DNA from 3 places in the Streptomyces sp. NBC_01260 genome. Region 3 is predicted to be linked to each of the others. Evidence: predicted binding sites of a transcription regulator. Region 3 holds the regulator's gene; each other region holds the start of a gene.
What was found. Region 3 encodes HrcA, which represses chaperone genes, less so after heat shock. Its sites were predicted from a motif close to TTNGCACTCNGNNNNNCNGAGTGCNAA; they were not measured.

Region 1 (5,870 bases), 2.6 Mb from region 3:
CGGGCCCTGATCCTCGGCGAGCTGGTGAAGATGCACCTCGGTCCGGGGCGGCTCGGCCTGCTGTGGCTCTGGGGTGCGCTGGGCGCGCTCGGCTGGTCACTGGTCGGCGCGGCGCTCGTCACCCTGGAGGAGTCGTACGACGTCTTCAGCGCCTTCTTCGGCGTGGTCTTCCTCGTCCTGGGCGTGGGCTGCCTGGTACCGGCCGTGATCCTCGTCGTCGTCGGGCTGCGCCGCGACCGTGTGATCCGCCGACTGCTCGCGCAATGGGGGGAGTTGGACCGGGACCCGGTGGGTGACCGTGCGCTCAGGCTGCCCGGCACCAGTCTGGTCTGGCTGCTGGGTTCCTTCCTGCTGTGCGCGCTCGGGCTGTACGCCTGCGTCGCCGTTCCGGCCGGCGCGGTCCGGGGCGAGGACACCTACGGCCTGATGGCCCTCGTCATGGGTCTCGGGTTCATCGGCTGGCTCATCGGGCTGACCGGCGTCACCAAGGCGCTCCTGCACCGGCGTTGGGTGCTGCGGGTGCTGATCGGGGCGCCCGCGCCCGCGCCGCTGATCTCCTCCGGGGGAGGGGCGCACCGCTGACTCCGGTCCTATCCTTGGCGCGTACACGAAGGACTCAGGGGGAGGGCGTGTCATGGAGTGGTACTGGTGGTTGCTCATCATCTTCTGGACGGGCGGGTTCGGCTGGCTGGTCGACAACGGCCGTACCGCGCTGCGTAATCGGCACGCACGCAGGCTGGAACTGCTGGAGGCCGGCAGGCAGGAACGGCTGGCCGTCGAGGCGGCGCACAGGCCGCCGGAGCCGGTCTGCGGCTGCACGCACCACCTCGCCAAGCACGACAAGCAGGGCAAGTGCCATGAGCTGGTCGAGGTGCCGACCGCCTGGGACGAGCAGAAGAAGCCGGTCCGCTTCGAGTCGGGGCAGTGCAACTGCCAGCAGTACGTGGGCCCGCAGCCGCTCTCGCGGGTGTACGCCGACGAGCTCACCGATCTCGCGTAGGGCCCGGCCGGCCTCCGGCCCGCCGGGCGGCCCGCGCCGTCAGCCGAGACCGGCCTCCGGGCCGGTCACGGGGTGGCCGATCAGCATCGTCGGGGCGTCGGCGACCCGGGTCAGGAAGACGGTGGCCCTGTTCGGGCCCCGGAGCTTCATCTTCCTTCGCAGCTCCTCCGGTTCGACCGGGGAGCCGCGCTTCTTGACCGTCAGGACGCCGACCTCGCGCTCCCGCAGCAGCGCCTTCAGCCGCTTCGTGTTGAACGGGAGCTGATCGGTGATCTCGTACCCGGCGGTGTACGGGGAGTCGTACAGCTCGTCGCTCGTGACGTACGCGATCATCTCGTCGATCAGCCGGCCGTCGCACCGGTTCACGATGTCGGCGACCAGATGGGCCCGGATCACCGCGCCGTCCGGCTCGTACAGGTAGCGGCCGACCGGTCCGACCGGCGGGGCGGGCAGCACCGCCGGAGCCGACAGGGTGGCTCCGGACGGGAGCAGGGTGGCCCGGTACGCACCGGCCTCGAAGCCCTCGCCGAACCAGAGCACCGCCTCCTTCACCTCGCCGCCGTCCGAGATCCACTCGGCCTCCGCCTGCGGGCCGATCGCCTCGTGCGGGACTCCCGGGGCGATCTTCAGCGCAGCCCTGGGGGCCTTCAGCGCGGCGGCGGTCGCCCAGGAGAGAGGCGGGGAGTAGGCCTCCGGGTCGAAGATCCGGCCGCGGCCGCCCCGGCGGGCCGGGTCGACGAACACCGCGTCACAGGGCGAGGTGTCGATCTCCGTGACATCGGCGCACCGCACCTCGATCAGCTCTTCCAGGCCGAGCGCGACGGCGTTGGCCGCGGCCACCTCGGCGGTCAGCGGGTCGCGGTCCACGGCGAGGACGCGGATCCCGGCGCGGGCGAGGGCGATGGCGTCCCCGCCGATGCCGCAGCAGAGGTCGGCGACGCTGCGCACCCCGGTGCCCGCGAACCGTGCGGCGCGGTAGGCCGCCACCGAGGTGCGGGTCGCCTGCTCCACCCCGTTCGGCGTGAAGAACATCCGGTGCGCGTCCTCGGCGCCGAACTTCGCCACCGCCCGCTGCCGCAGCCGGGCCTGCCCCAGCGCCGCCGAGACGAGGGCGGCGGGGTGGCTGCGGCGCAGCCGGGTGGCGGTGGCGAGTTCCGTGGCGGGGTCGTAGGACCGCAGCCCGGCCAGCAACTCGGCGCCCTCCGGGGTGCGCAGGGCCAGGAAGCCGGCGATGGGGTCGGGGGTGCCGGACGGGTCGGGGGCGTCGGGCGGGCCGGTCGGGGCGAGAGCGTTCACCTGCCCCATTGTGAGCCAGCCGGGGGACCGTGCGGGGCCGGCGGCGGTGTCGGCCCGGGAGCCCGATCACGTACTGGCAGTATGCGGCGCAATGCAGCTTGTACGACAAAAGAGGGAATTTATCATGAAGAGGCGCAGACCGGGACAGGTGATGCAGGGGCCGGGCGGGACGGGGCGCGGGCGGGGACACCTGCGGCGCCGGTCCGGCCACGCGGTCCTGGCCGCGCTCCTGGTCGCCGCGGTCGGCTCCGGCTGCGGGGCCGGGACCGACAGCCGCACCGCCACCGGGGCCGGGCCGGGGGCCAAGGCCCTCGCCGGGCAGCCGGGCGGCCCGGCCGGGAACGCGGGGGCGGCGGGCACGCGTGCCGTGCAGGCCGAGAAGGCGCGCCTCGCCCAGGCCGCCCGCGTGGTCGCCGCCAAGAAGTGGGGCCTGGCGGGCACGCCGCTGGCCGCGCCCGCCCCGCCCGCCGTGAAGCCGCACATCACCACCCGCAAGGGCTTCGAGGTCGAGGGCGGTGACGACTCGCTGCCGCCGGTCTTCACCACGGTCCCGACCGAGAAGAAGATCGTCTTCCTGACGATGGACGACGGGGACGACAAGGACCCCGAACTGCTGCGGATGATGTCGGACCTGAACATCCCGTACAGCGCGTTCCTCAGCGACTACCTGGTGCGCGACGACTACGCCTACTTCAAGGACGCGCAGTCCCGTGGCGTCACCCTCAACAACCACACGCTCCACCACCGTTACCTGCCCGGTCTCTCCCACGACGAGCAGAAGCGGGAGATCTGCGACCAGCAGGACATCATCGAGAAGCAGTTCGGCAGCCGCCCCCGGCTCTTCCGGCCGCCGTACGGCAACTACAACGGCGACACGCTCCGGATCGCCAAGTCCTGCGGCATCACCGCCGTACCCCTGTGGTCGGAGGAGGCCTTCCCCGACCACATGGAGTGGCGGGAGGAGGACCAGGACCTGCACCCCGGAGACATCATCCTCACGCACTTCCGCGGCCAGAAGGAATGGAAGGGCTCCATGCCCGACCTGGTCCGGGCCGTCATGAAGGTCATCACGGACAAGGGATACGCCGTGGCCCGGCTGGAGGACTACGTATGAGAAGGGCGCACCGGCTGCTGGCCGGACTGCTGGTCGCCGGTGCGCTCCTGACCGCCACCACCGGCTGTGCGCAGTCGGTGGACCCGATCGAACGGCTGGGCCGCAAGGCGGCGCAGCGGGTGAACCGGCCGCCGCATGCGCCGGCGGCGCGGCCGGCGGAGGTGCGCGGTGACCACGGGGCACCGGGCTCGATGGTCGTCGTCGCCTGCGGCCGGGCTCCGGAGTTGGGCCGCGCCCGGCGCTCGTTCCCGCCGGCGCACTGGTGGCCGGGCGGCCCGGCACCGCGCGACGGTGCGGGCCCGGGGGCGTGGTGCACGCGCCGTTGACATCAGGAACGGTCCGCAGGGGCCGGGCGTTCTCCCTGCGGCGGGGCCGGTTCGAGCCGGTCCGGGCCGTGGCGTCCTGCGACATGGGCGCCACGAGGGGCGTGAATTGGCACTCCGCTTGACCGAGTGCTAACCGCGGTCATAGTCTCAGTGCTGGCACTCCCCACTGGGGAGTGCCAGCAGTACTGTGCGACCGGCAGGTCCGGCACCCGCGACGACGGGCCCACCTGGTCGCCACCCAAAGACTGTTAACCCCGTGAGATCTCCGAAGGGGGAGACCGGATCGTGTCGACCAGCACCAAGGTTGCGATCAAGCCGCTCGAGGACCGCATTGTGGTCCAGCCGCTCGACGCCGAGCAGACCACGGCCTCCGGCCTGGTCATTCCGGACACTGCCAAGGAGAAGCCCCAGGAGGGCGTCGTCCTGGCCGTGGGCCCGGGCCGCTTCGAGAACGGCGAGCGCCTTCCGCTCGACGTCAATACCGGCGATGTCGTGCTGTACAGCAAGTACGGCGGCACCGAGGTGAAGTACAACGGCGAGGAGTACCTCGTTCTCTCGGCTCGCGACGTGCTCGCGATCATCGAGAAGTAATTCACCCACGTTTGCTTCTGTTCTGCGCCCCTGGCCCCCTGCGAAATAACTAGCCGGGCGGCGAGGGGCGCAGTTCTTGTTTTGAGAGGACAGTTCAGCTCCATGGCGAAGATCCTGAAGTTCGACGAGGACGCCCGTCGCGCCCTCGAGCGCGGCGTCAACAAGCTTGCCGACACGGTGAAGGTGACGATCGGCCCCAAGGGCCGCAACGTCGTCATCGACAAGAAGTTCGGTGCGCCCACCATCACCAACGACGGTGTCACCATCGCGCGCGAGGTCGAGCTGGATGACCCGTACGAGAACCTCGGTGCCCAGCTGGTGAAGGAGGTGGCGACCAAGACCAACGACGTTGCGGGTGACGGTACGACCACCGCCACCGTGCTCGCCCAGGCGCTCGTCCGCGAGGGCCTGCGCAACGTGGCCGCGGGCGCGTCCCCGGCCGCCCTGAAGAAGGGCATCGACGCCGCGGTCAAGGCCGTGTCCGAGGAGCTCCTCGCGACCGCCCGCCCGATCGACGACAAGTCCGACATCGCCGCCGTGGCCGCGCTCTCCGCGCAGGACAGCCAGGTCGGCGACCTCATCGCGGACGCGATGGACAAGGTCGGCAAGGACGGTGTCATCACCGTCGAGGAGTCCAACACCTTCGGTCTGGACCTTGAGTTCACCGAGGGCATGGCCTTCGACAAGGGTTACCTGTCCCCGTACATGGTGACCGACCAGGAGCGTATGGAGGCCGTCCTCGACGACCCGTACATCCTGATCCACCAGGGCAAGATCGGCTCGATCCAGGAGCTGCTGCCGCTCCTGGAGAAGGTCATCCAGGCCGGTGCCTCCAAGCCGCTGCTGATCATCGCCGAGGACGTCGAGGGCGAGGCCCTGTCGACCCTGGTCGTCAACAAGATCCGTGGCACCTTCAACGCCGTCGCGGTGAAGGCCCCGGGCTTCGGTGACCGCCGCAAGGCCATGCTCGGCGACATCGCCACCCTCACCGGTGCGACCGTCATCGCCGAAGAGGTCGGCCTCAAGCTCGACCAGGCCGGTCTGGACGTGCTGGGCACCGCCCGTCGCGTCACCGTCTCCAAGGACGACACGACCATCGTCGACGGCGGCGGCAAGTCCGACGAGGTCGCGGGCCGCGTCAACCAGATCAAGGCCGAGATCGAGTCCACGGACTCCGACTGGGACCGCGAGAAGCTCCAGGAGCGCCTGGCGAAGCTGGCCGGCGGTGTCTGCGTGATCCGCGTCGGTGCGGCCACCGAGGTGGAGCTCAAGGAGAAGAAGCACCGTCTGGAGGACGCCATCTCCGCGACCCGCGCCGCGGTCGAGGAGGGCATCGTCTCCGGTGGTGGCTCCGCTCTGGTCCACGCCGTCAAGGTCCTTGAGGGCAACCTCGGCAAGACCGGCGACGAGGCCACCGGTGTCGCGGTCGTGCGCCGCGCCGCCGTCGAGCCGCTCCGCTGGATCGCCGAGAACGCGGGCCTTGAGGGCTACGTCATCACCTCGAAGGTCTCCGAGCTCGACAAGGGCCAGGGCTTCAACGCCG
Region 2 (5,870 bases), 2.2 Mb from region 3:
TCTCGCGGTTCGGACGACTATCTCAACAGTCCGGTGCTTCGGTTACAGTCTTGAACAACGCAGATGGCCGTGGCATGCCGGGGTCCATCCGCTGATAAACGCCTGGATCCATGGTCCAGTGCCACAGCGCTCATCCAGAGGGACAGAGGGAACGGCCCGTTGAAGTCCCGGCAACCATCCCGCCGACCGCGAGGTCAGGTGGGGACGGTGCCAATTCCGTCTTGTGGCGAAATGCGTCACGAGGAAGATGAGGAGAAAGGGCCTCGCCATCATGGCTGTTCAGACTGTTGCAGCAAACACCGAATCCTCTGTGGACCTTGGTCCCGCCGCGGCGCTTTCCTGCCGCGAGTGCGGAGAGCGATTCGAGCTCGGACCCCTTTTCGCCTGTGCGAGCTGTTTCGGGCCGCTCGAAGTGGCGTACGACCTGCCGAGCGGCTCCCCGGACGAGCTGAAGAAGCGCATCGAGGCCGGACCCGACAACATCTGGCGGTACGCGCCGCTGCTGCCGGTCCCCGCCGATGTCGCGGACAAGCCCAACATCAACCCCGGCTTCACCAAGCTGGTCAAGGCCGACAACCTCGCCCGTGAACTGGGCGTCACCGGCGGCCTGTACGTCAAGGACGACTCCGGCAACCCGACGCACTCCTTCAAGGACCGCGTCGTCGCGATCGCCGTCGAGGCCGCCCGCGCCTTCGGTTTCACCACGCTCTCCTGCTCCTCCACCGGCAACCTCGCCGGTGCGGTGGGCGCCGCCGCCGCCCGCGCGGGCCTGCGGTCCTGCGTGTTCATCCCGCACGACCTGGAGCAGGGCAAGGTCGTCATGGCCGCGGTGTACGGCGGTGAGCTGGTCGGCATCGAGGGCAACTACGACGACGTCAACCGCTTCTGCTCGGAGCTCATCGGCGACCCGCTCGGCGAGGGCTGGGGCTTCGTCAACGTCAACCTGCGCCCGTACTACGGCGAGGGTTCCAAGACGCTCGCGTACGAGATCTGCGAGCAGCTCGGCTGGCGGCTGCCCGACCAGATCGTCATCCCGATCGCGTCCGGCTCGCAGCTCACGAAGATCGACAAGGGCCTCCAGGAGCTGATCAAGCTCGGTCTGGTCGAGGACAAGCCGTACAAGATCTTCGGTGCCCAGGCCGAGGGCTGCTCCCCGGTCTCCACCGCCTTCAAGGCCGGACACGACGTCGTGCGGCCGCAGAAGCCGAACACGATCGCCAAGTCCCTGGCGATCGGCAACCCGGCCGACGGCCCGTACGTCCTGGACATCGCCCGCCGCACCGGCGGCGCCGTCGAGGACGTCAACGACGAGCAGGTCGTCGACGCGATCAAGCTGCTGGCGCGCACCGAGGGCATCTTCGCCGAGACCGCCGGCGGGGTGACGGTCGGCGTGACGAAGAAGCTGATCGAGGCGGGTCTGCTCGACCCGTCGCTCACCACCGTCGTCCTGAACACCGGTGACGGCCTCAAGACGCTGGACGCGGTGGCCGCCACCTCGCAGGCGACGGCGACGATCCGGCCGAGCCTGGACGCCTTCCGCGCCGCCGGCCTCGGCACCAGCTGACTCGGCACCAGCTGACTCGGCACCGGCTGAGAGGCTGCCGCAGCCTCCGGCCACCCGTGACTCCAGGAAGGGCACCCACCATGAGCGTCAAGGTCCGTATCCCCACCATCCTCCGCACCTACACGGGCGGCCAGGCCGAGGTCCCGGCCGAGGGCGCGACCCTCTCCCAGGTCATCGATTCCCTGGAGCGGAACCACCCGGGCATCGCCGCCCGCGTCCTGGACGACCAGGGCAAGCTCCGCCGCTTCGTGAACGTGTACGTCAACGACGACGACGTGCGCTTCGAGGGCGGCCTGGAAGCGGTCACCCCGGACGGCGCCGGCATCTCGATCATCCCGGCCGTCGCGGGCGGTTGCTGACCCCGGGACCCGAGCGTTCCCACTTCACCGCGTCACCGGAATTGCCCCCTCCGCGAGAGAAGCGGAGGGGGCAATTCTGCATGGTTGAGCGCGGTAGAGTGTGGGAAGTCCCCTCCGCTGCCCGTGCCCCCCGCATATGAGAATGCGCCCGGCCACGACAAGATGCAGCCAAAGTACCTGAACTTCTTGCGCCATAAGTCGCCTTTGTCTGGCCCGACTTGCCCTGGAATCTCATGAGTTACTCATGTTCGGGCGATCGGCGCTGCCCAGAATTCTCGTCCGATTGACCTGTTGCAGAGGGCAGTTGGGCAGATACATTCGGCCGCGGTCGACGCGTTCCGGCGCACGCACCCTCTCCTGTCGGGGGGTGGGTTCTGACCCGGGCCCGCGAAGTGCGGTCCTGTGCAAGGGCCAGTAATAGGGGAGTTGGGCATGGCTCAGGGCACCGTCAAGTGGTTCAACGCGGAGAAGGGGTACGGCTTCATCGCGGTCGACGGTGGTGCGGATGTTTTCGTCCACTACAGCGCGATCCAGATGGACGGATACCGCACCCTCGAAGAGGGTCAGCGAGTTGAATTCGAAATCTCGCAGGGCCAGAAGGGGCCGCAGGCGGACATGGTCAAGCTCGCTGTCGGCTGAGCTCGGCACGGTCGGCCAACGACACTACTCACGCACGGAGGGCCCGTACCCCTGGGGTACGGGCCCTCCGCGCGTCCGGGCCCCCTCGGCCCCCTGTCCGGTTGTCCGCACTCCGGAGGGGGCGCTTGCGCCCGCCCGTCGCCCGACCGCCACCCCTCAAGGAGCCTTCGGCGCTTGCACTCGACGGGGTCGAGTGCTAATCATTGGGCTTAGCACTCTCCGGGTGAGAGTGACAGAAACTTGGACCGGGCCGGTGAGGCCCGCAGGTCTGTCGGGGCAAGGAACCGGCAGGCGGCAGGCCGTCCGTCGCGGGCGCCACTCGGTCCGGAGAAATCCACCCCTGTCCGGGAGGACCACTTCATATGGCCAAGATCATCGCGTTCGACGAGGAGGCCCGGCGCGGTCTTGAGCGCGGCATGAACCAGCTCGCCGACGCCGTCAAGGTCACCCTCGGCCCCAAGGGCCGCAACGTCGTCCTTGAGAAGAAGTGGGGCGCCCCCACGATCACCAACGATGGTGTTTCCATCGCCAAGGAGATCGAGCTGGAGGACCCGTACGAGAAGATCGGTGCGGAGCTGGTCAAGGAGGTCGCCAAGAAGACGGACGACGTCGCCGGCGACGGTACGACCACCGCCACCGTTCTCGCTCAGGCGCTCGTCCGCGAGGGCCTTCGCAACGTGGCCGCGGGTGCGAACCCGATGGCTCTCAAGCGGGGCATCGAGAAGGCCGTCGAGGCCGTCTCCGCCGCCCTCCTGGAGCAGGCCAAGGACGTGGAGACCAAGGAGCAGATCGCTTCGACCGCCTCCATCTCCGCCGCTGACACCCAGATCGGCGAGCTCATCGCCGAGGCCATGGACAAGGTCGGCAAGGAAGGCGTCATCACCGTCGAGGAGTCCCAGACCTTCGGTCTGGAGCTCGAGCTCACCGAGGGTATGCGCTTCGACAAGGGCTACATCTCGGCGTACTTCGCCACGGACATGGAGCGCATGGAGTCGTCCCTGGACGACCCGTACATCCTGATCGTGAACTCGAAGATCAGCAACGTGAAGGACCTCCTTCCGCTGCTCGAGAAGGTCATGCAGTCCGGCAAGCCGCTGCTGATCATCGCCGAGGACGTCGAGGGCGAGGCCCTGTCGACCCTGGTCGTCAACAAGATCCGTGGCACCTTCAAGTCCGTCGCCGTCAAGGCTCCGGGCTTCGGTGACCGCCGCAAGGCCATGCTCGGCGACATCGCCATCCTCACCGGTGGCACCGTCATCTCCGAGGAGGTCGGCCTCAAGCTGGAGAACGCCGGTCTCGACCTGCTCGGCCGTGCCCGCAAGGTCGTCATCACCAAGGACGAGACGACGATCGTCGACGGCGCCGGTGACAGCGACCAGGTTCAGGGTCGCGTCAACCAGATCCGTGCCGAGATCGAGAACTCCGACTCGGACTACGACCGCGAGAAGCTCCAGGAGCGCCTCGCGAAGCTGGCCGGCGGCGTGGCCGTCATCAAGGCCGGTGCCGCGACCGAGGTCGAGCTCAAGGAGCGCAAGCACCGCATCGAGGACGCGGTGCGCAACGCCAAGGCCGCCGTCGAGGAGGGCATCGTCGCCGGTGGTGGCGTGGCTCTGCTCCAGGCCTCGGCCGTCTTCGAGAAGCTGGAGCTCTCGGGTGACGAGGCGACCGGCGCCAACGCCGTCAAGCTGGCGCTGGAGGCCCCGCTCAAGCAGATCGCCGTCAACGGTGGTCTTGAGGGTGGAGTCGTCGTCGAGAAGGTGCGCAACCTGCCGATCGGTCACGGCCTCAACGCCGCGACCGGCGAGTACGTCGACATGATCGCCGAGGGCATTCTCGACCCGGCGAAGGTCACGCGCTCCGCCCTGCAGAACGCCGCGTCCATCGCCGCGCTCTTCCTCACCACCGAGGCCGTCATCGCCGACAAGCCGGAGAAGGCCTCCGCGGCCGCTCCGGGCGGTATGCCGGGCGGTGACATGGACTTCTGATCCTGACGGATCGGTAGTTCGGCACAGCTTCACCACGTCGGCCCCCGGGGAGCGATCCCCGGGGGCCGACGTCGTTCGCGCATCCCGGCTACGGCGTGAACACCATCTCCGGGAAGCGGTCCGAAGGGCCGGCCAGCAGGTGGTCGTCGTGCCCGCACAGCCACCGCCCGAAGAACGACGCCACGTAGGCCCGGCTCGCGGCCGAGGACCGCTCCGGCCGCACCGTCCCGACCGCCGCCGCCAGGCCGCCGTCCGGTTCCGCGCCCTGCCGGGCCAGCTGCGGCAGCAGCACCTGCGCGTCGGTGTACGAGGCGTGGCGCGCTGAGCGTGGCGCCCCAGTCGACGGACCCCGGCGCCATCCCCAGGTTCAGTGCGGCGGCCCCCTCCGCTCCGCCGAAGTGGGCGGCCGCCGCAGCCGTCATCTGCGGCTCGCGCCGCGCCGGTCCGCCGGGTGCGGCCGGGTAGCGGACGCTGACCATGAGCTCGCGGCGCGCCGAGGTGCCCGGCAGCCACGGCTCGCTCCGCGCCGGGTCGACGAGGTGCAGGACGGTGCACCCGACCTCGAACGGGCCGGTGGGCCGGGGCAGCCGGGCGGCCGGCAGGGCGGCGCGCGTACGCCGGTCCCCGGCCGCGGAGGACGGCGCGGCGCCGGTGGCCAGCAGGGCGGATGCGGCGAGGCCGGTGGCGAGGACGCGCCGGCGGCCGGGCGTACGGGTACGAGGACGAGCGGTCGGGACAGCGGACACCTGGAACTCCCCGGTCGGGTGGTACGGCACGCGGCCGGGCCGCGTGCGCGCGGGTGCGGCGGGATGTTGCGAACGCCTCCACGATGCCCGGCGCGGCCCGCCCGGCGCGTGATACCCCGGTGCTCATTCGGTGGCGTGGCGCCTGGTACCCGGGTATGAGATCCGCCCCCGCCCGCAGGGCAGTTGGGCGTGCGCCGGGGGCCGGCCGCGGCCGCGCAACCGCCTCCGGGTCAGCCGGCGTCGAGGCCGTCGACCAGCCGGGTGAGGAAGCGGGTGAACGTGGCGTCGGGGGTGAGCGGCCGGCCGGCCGCGGAGAGCGCCTCGGCCAGTTCCGGATGGTGGCCGTCCGCGGCGACGGCCGCGAGGTAGCGCGCCTCGGCGGCGGCCCGGCCGGGTGACCGCGCGGCCTCGGCCTGGGCGACCTCGTGGGCGACGTGCCCGGCCACGAACGCGGTGAGCTGGGCGAAGATCTCCAGCCGCGCCGCCCCGTCCAGCCCGCTGGGCCGCAGCGCGGCCAGGGCGTGTTCCAGGAACGCGAGGGTGTTGGGGCCGGGGGTCCGGCGGGTCCGCACGGCCG
Region 3 (5,870 bases):
GGCGACCACCGCGGCCCGGACCCGGATGACCCGCCACGACCCGCTGGGCGAGAAGCGGGACCAGCCGTCGGACGGGTATCCGGTACTGGCCGCGGCCAGCGAGGAGGTGGTGGCGAACCACCTGCTGGCCCGCCGCAGCCACAGCAGCGGCGGCGCCGACGTCGTCACCAGCCGGACGACGGCCAGACCCAGCACCGCGCCCACGGCCACCAGGGCGGTGGGCACCCAGCCGATCTCGCCGAGCAGCACACCGAGCACCGCGATGACGACGGCCCCGAGGAACGTCTCGGGCCGCACCGACTCCCTGAACGCGCCGAGCCAGTTCCGCGGGCCCCGTCGGCTGACCCGCCAGCGCAGCGTGCTCAGCTGCTCCAGGATCCGGTCGTCGCGGTCGCCGGGGGAGCCGCCGTGGTCCGGCTCCCCGACCACGGCGGCGGTGGCCTGCTCGATGGCGCCGAGCAGCCGCGAGCGGGGAAAGGAGAAGGGCTTGTACTGCGAGCCGCTCCGGATCTCCCACGGCTTCTCGGTCAGTGTGCGGACCATGTCGAGCGCCGCGTCGTACGGCGTCCCGCCACGGCCGTCGAGCAGCTTCAGCGGCACGCGGCGCAGCTGATTGGCGTGGTGGATCTGGCGCACGATCTGCTCGACCCTGGCGTCCACGGCGGACGGGACGTCGGCGTCGGCGGCCTGGAGGACCACCAGCGGCATCACCGGCCGGTTGTCCCGGTACCGGTCGATGAGCTGCTGCACGAAGTGGAAGACGGCCGAGGCCGCCTCGTTGTCCGCACTGTCCCGCCACACTTCGCGCGCCATCGCCCCGTGCCTTCCCTCGCGAAAAGAGCCAGGCACCACTCAATAACCGATGATGCGTGCGGGGCGCAGGCCATTGTAGGGATCGGCCCCGGATTGGCGGGAAGACCCGCCGGACATCAGGCGGGAAGCGTGACGAAGTCAATCAATTCCTCTACCCGGCCCAGGAGTTCGGGCTCCAGGTCCCGGTAGGAGCGGACCGAGGACAGAATCCGCTGCCAGGCCGCCCCGGTGTTCTCCGGCCACCCCAGCGAACGGCACACGCCGGTCTTCCAGTCCTGGCCGCGCGGCACCACCGGCCAGCCGCCGATTCCCACGGACGACGGCTTTACCGCCTCCCACACGTCGATGTACGGATGGCCGACCACCAGGACGTTCCCGTCCGAGATCCGGGCCGCGATACGGGACTCCTTGGAACCCGGCACCAGATGGTCGACCAGCACGCCGAGACGCGCGTCCGGGCCCGGGGAGAACTCGCGCACGATCGCCGGGAGGTCGTCGATGCCCTCCAGGTACTCGACGACCACTCCCTCGATCCGGAGGTCGTCGCCCCAGACCCGCTCGACCAGCTCCGCGTCGTGCCGGCCCTCCACGTAGATCCGCCCGGCCCGCGCCACCCGCGCCCGCGCCCCGGGTACCGCCACCGAGCCGGAGGCCGTACGGGCGGGCCGGACAGGACCCCCGGCCGACGGCCGCACGAGCGTGACCACCCGGCCCTCCAGCAGGAAGCCGCGCGGCTCCATGGGGAAGACCCGGTGCTTGCCGAACCGGTCCTCCAGGGTCACCGTCGGACCCGCGGCCGTCTTCTCGCAGCGGATCACCGCACCGCAGAAGCCGGTGGCGACCTCCTCCACGACCAGATCCGGATCGGCGGGCACCTCGGGGGCGGGGGCGGACTTCTTCCACGGCGGGGTCAGGTCCGGCTGATAGCTGCGCATCGGACGACGATAGGACGGGACGGCCTCACGACACGCCGAACCGGGCCGCCAATGCGTCGCGCTGCGCCCGGACGAAAGCCGCGTCCACCACCGCTCCGTGCCCCGGTACGTACAGCGCGTCCTCACCGCCCAGCGCCAGCAGCCGGTCCAGTGCGGCCGGCCAGCGCGAGACGACCGCGTCCGAGCCGGCCTGCGGCTCACCGGACTCCTCGACCAGATCGCCGCAGAGGACGACCGCGGGCGAGCCGGGCACCAGCGCCGCCAGATCGTGGCCGCTGTGCCCCGGACCCACGTCGGCCAGCAGTACCTCACGGCCGCCGCCCAGGTCGATCGTCCACTCCCCGCACACCTCGTGGTGCGGGGCCACCAGCACGTCCACGGCCTCCGCCGCGTCCTGTTCGGACACTCCGTGCGCCACCGCGGAGCGGTGGAGGTCGCCGGCCCCGGCTCTCAGCAGATCCGTCAGGCCGGACGCCCCGTACACCCGGGCCCCGGCGAAGGCCGCCGTGCCCAGTACATGGTCGAAGTGCGGATGGCTCAGTGCGATATGCGTCACCCTCCGGCCGAGCAGCCGCTCGGCCCGGGTCCGCAGCTCGACGCCCTCCCGGAGTGTCGAACCCGTGTCGAAGAGAAGGGCCCCGTCCGCTCCGACCACCAGTGCGACCGTCGCGTCCCAGCGGGGCAGCCGCCGCCGGCCCACTCCGTCACCCAACCGCTCCCAGCCGAACTCTTCCCAAGTGGCGTCCATACCGCGACGCTATCGGCAACGACCTGCACGGTCTCGCGGTAGCGTGGCCGGTCGCCCTTGCTAGGGGCCCACTCGGTCGCCGTACACTGACCGGGGGGATTGCTGGCACTCGAACGGACAGAGTGCCAGGAGAAGTCCCGGGAACGACCCGAGATCGACCGAGGTAGACAGCTGGAGGTGTGCGCGATGCTCAGCGAACGCAGACTCGAAGTGCTGCGCGCCATCGTCCAGGACTATGTCGGCACCGAGGAGCCCGTCGGCTCCAAGGCGCTCACGGAGCGGCACAAGCTGGGGGTCTCCCCGGCCACCGTCCGCAACGACATGGCGGTGCTGGAGGACGAGGGCTTCATCGCCCAGCCCCACACCAGTGCGGGACGCATCCCTACGGACAAGGGCTACCGGCTCTTCGTCGACCGGCTCGCGGGCGTCAAGCCCCTGTCGTCGCCGGAGCGCCGGGCCATTCAGAATTTCCTCGACGGCGCGGTCGACCTCGACGATGTCGTGGGACGTACCGTACGGCTGCTCGCGCAGCTGACCCGGCAGGTCGCCGTCGTGCAGTACCCCTCGCTGACCCGCTCGACGGTGCGGCACGTGGAACTGCTCCTGCTGGCCCCCGCCCGGCTGATGCTCGTGCTGATCACGGACACCGGCCGGGTCGAACAGCGGCTGGTCGACTGCCAGACGCCGTTCGGTGAGACCTCTCTCGCCGATCTGCGGGCCCGGCTCAACAGCCGGGTGGTGGGACGCCGTTTCGCGGACGTCCCGCAACTGGTGCAGGATCTGCCGGAATCCTTCGAGAGCGAGGACCGGGCAACCGTGTCCACCGTGCTCTCGATCCTGCTCGAAACCCTCGTCGAGGAGACGGAGGAGCGGCTGATGATCGGCGGCACCTCCAACCTCACCCGCTTCGGGCACGACTTCCCCGTGATGATCCGGCCGGTGCTGGAGGCATTGGAGGAGCAGGTCGTGCTGCTGAAGCTGCTCGGCGAGGCCAAGGACTCGGGCATGACCGTACGAATCGGGCACGAGAACGCCCATGAGGGCCTCAACTCCACGTCCGTCGTCGCGGTCGGCTACGGTTCGGGCGACGAGGCAGTCGCCAAACTCGGCGTGGTCGGACCGACCCGCATGGACTACCCCGGAACGATGGGAGCGGTACGCGCAGTGGCACGTTACGTCGGACAGATCCTGGCGGAGTCGTAAGTGGCCACGGACTACTACGCCGTACTCGGCGTGCGCCGCGACGCTTCGCAGGACGAGATCAAGAAGGCCTTCCGGCGGCTCGCACGCGAGCTGCATCCGGATGTGAACCCCGATCCGAAGACCCAGGAGCGGTTCAAGGAGATCAACGCCGCTTACGAGGTGTTGTCGGACGCGCAGAAGAAGCAGGTCTACGACCTCGGCGGCGACCCGCTGTCCGCCTCCGGCGGAGGTGGCGCGGGCGGATTCGGACAGGGCGGCTTCGGCAACTTCTCCGACATCATGGACGCGTTCTTCGGCACGGCGTCGCAGCGCGGACCCCGTTCGCGCACCCGGCGCGGCCAGGACGCCATGATCCGGCTGGAGATCGACCTCTCCGAGGCCGCCTTCGGCACGACCAAGGACATCCAGGTCGACACGGCCGTCGTCTGTGCGACCTGCAGCGGAGAGGGCGCCGCACCCGGCACCTCGGCCCAGACCTGTGACATGTGCCGCGGCCGCGGCGAGGTCTCCCAGGTCACCCGGTCGTTCCTCGGCCAGGTCATGACCTCACGGCCCTGCCCGCAGTGCCAGGGCTTCGGTACGGTCGTGCCGACCCCCTGCCCGGAGTGCGCCGGCGACGGCCGCATCCGCTCGCGGCGCACCCTCACCGTGAAGATCCCCGCAGGTGTCGACAACGGCACCCGCATCCAGCTCGCGGGCGAGGGCGAGGTCGGCCCCGGCGGCGGCCCGGCCGGCGATCTCTACGTCGAGATCCACGAGCTGCCGCACGCGGTGTTCCAGCGGCGCGGCGACGATCTGCACTGCACGGTCACCATCCCCATGACGGCGGCGGCCATCGGCACCAAGGTGCCGCTGGAGACGCTCGACGGCCTGGAGGAGGTCGACATCAGGCCGGGCACCCAGTCCGGCCAGTCCGTCCCGCTGCACGGGCGCGGCATCACCCACCTGCGGGGCGGCGGGCGCGGCGACCTGATCGTGCACGTCGAGGTGATGACCCCGACGAAGATGGACCCCGAACAGGAACGCCTCCTGCGGGAGCTGGCGAAACTGCGCGGCGAGGAACGGCCCACCGGCCAGTTCCAGCCCGGGCAGCAGGGCCTGTTCTCACGTCTCAAGGACGCGTTCAACGGACGCTAGTCCCCGCATCGACACCGTACGGGCCCGGGTTTCCGGGTCCGTACGGCATTGCGGACATAACGCGTCCACGGGGTGCGCATCACGGGACAGGAAGGACATGACACGATGCCGTCATGCCATCCGCGTTGACCGATCTCTGCCGGTATCCGATCGTGCAGGCCCCGATGGCGGGCGGAGTCTCCTGCCCGCAGCTCGTCGCCGCCGTGGCCGAGGCCGGCGGGCTCGGCTTCCTGGCCGCCGGGTACAAGACCGCGGACGGCATGTACAACGACATCAAGCAGGCCCGCGGACTGACCGGCCAGCCCTTCGGCGTCAACCTCTTCATGCCGCAGCCCAACCTCGCCGACCCGAGCGCCGTCGAGGTGTACCGGCACCAGCTCGCCGGCGAGGCCGCCTGGTACGAGACCCCGCTCGGTGAAACCGACTCCGGCGGCGACGACGGCTACGAGGCCAAGCTCGCCATCCTGCTGGAGGACCCGGTCCCGGCCGTCTCCTTCACCTTCGGCTGCCCGGCCCGCGACACCCTCGACGCGTTCGCCGCGGTGGGCACCTACACCGTCGTGACGGTCACCACGCCCGAGGAGGCCCAGGCCGCGCAGTGGGCGGGCGCCGACGCGGTCTGCGCCCAGGGCGTCGAGGCGGGCGGCCACCAGTCCACCCACCGCGACGACCCGCAGGCCGACGGCATCGGGACCGGGCTGCTCAGCCTGGTGGCCCAGGTGCGCGAGACCGTGCAGATCCCGGTCATCGCCGCCGGCGGGCTGATGCGCGGCGCCCAGATCGCCGCCGTGCTCGCGGCGGGGGCCGATGCCGCGCAGCTCGGCACCGCCTTCCTGATCTGCCCCGAGTCCGGCGCCCATCTGCTGCACAAACAGGCCCTGACCAACCCGCTGTTCGTCCGCACCACCCTGACCCGGGCCTTCTCCGGGCGCCCGGCCCGCGGCCTGGTCAACCGCTTCGTGCGCGAGCACGGACCGTACGCCCCTGCCGCCTACCCGCAGGTCCACCAGCTGACCGCCCCGCTGCGCAAGGCG

Region 1: groES (co-chaperone GroES) is a predicted target of HrcA. The motif match lies at 3,843-3,869, and genes of this name have one in related genera.
Region 2: groL (chaperonin GroEL) is a predicted target of HrcA. The motif match lies at 2,736-2,762, and genes of this name have one in related genera.

What each region holds. Positions count from the first base shown of each region.
Region 1 is NZ_CP108464.1:3,173,416-3,179,285, reverse strand. It holds gene OG322_RS13660 (hypothetical protein) at 1-582, shown strand, start outside; gene OG322_RS13655 (hypothetical protein) at 635-1,000, shown strand; gene OG322_RS13650 (THUMP-like domain-containing protein) at 1,040-2,305, opposite strand; gene OG322_RS13645 (polysaccharide deacetylase family protein) at 2,448-3,410, shown strand; gene OG322_RS13640 (hypothetical protein) at 3,407-3,736, shown strand; gene groES (co-chaperone GroES) at 4,019-4,327, shown strand; gene groL (chaperonin GroEL) at 4,430-5,870, shown strand, end outside.
Region 2 is NZ_CP108464.1:3,622,518-3,628,387, reverse strand. It holds SAM riboswitch class I at 128-254, shown strand; gene thrC (threonine synthase) at 272-1,564, shown strand; gene OG322_RS15955 (MoaD/ThiS family protein) at 1,645-1,923, shown strand; gene OG322_RS15950 (cold-shock protein) at 2,356-2,562, shown strand; gene groL (chaperonin GroEL) at 2,925-4,547, shown strand; gene OG322_RS15940 (hypothetical protein) at 4,636-4,839, opposite strand; gene OG322_RS15935 (TetR/AcrR family transcriptional regulator) at 5,524-5,870, opposite strand, start outside.
Region 3 is NZ_CP108464.1:5,804,783-5,810,652, forward strand. It holds gene OG322_RS25735 (hypothetical protein) at 1-813, opposite strand, end outside; gene OG322_RS25740 (DUF3097 domain-containing protein) at 930-1,748, opposite strand; gene OG322_RS25745 (MBL fold metallo-hydrolase) at 1,774-2,496, opposite strand; gene hrcA (heat-inducible transcriptional repressor HrcA) at 2,683-3,699, shown strand; gene dnaJ (molecular chaperone DnaJ) at 3,700-4,836, shown strand; gene OG322_RS25760 (nitronate monooxygenase) at 4,950-5,870, shown strand, end outside.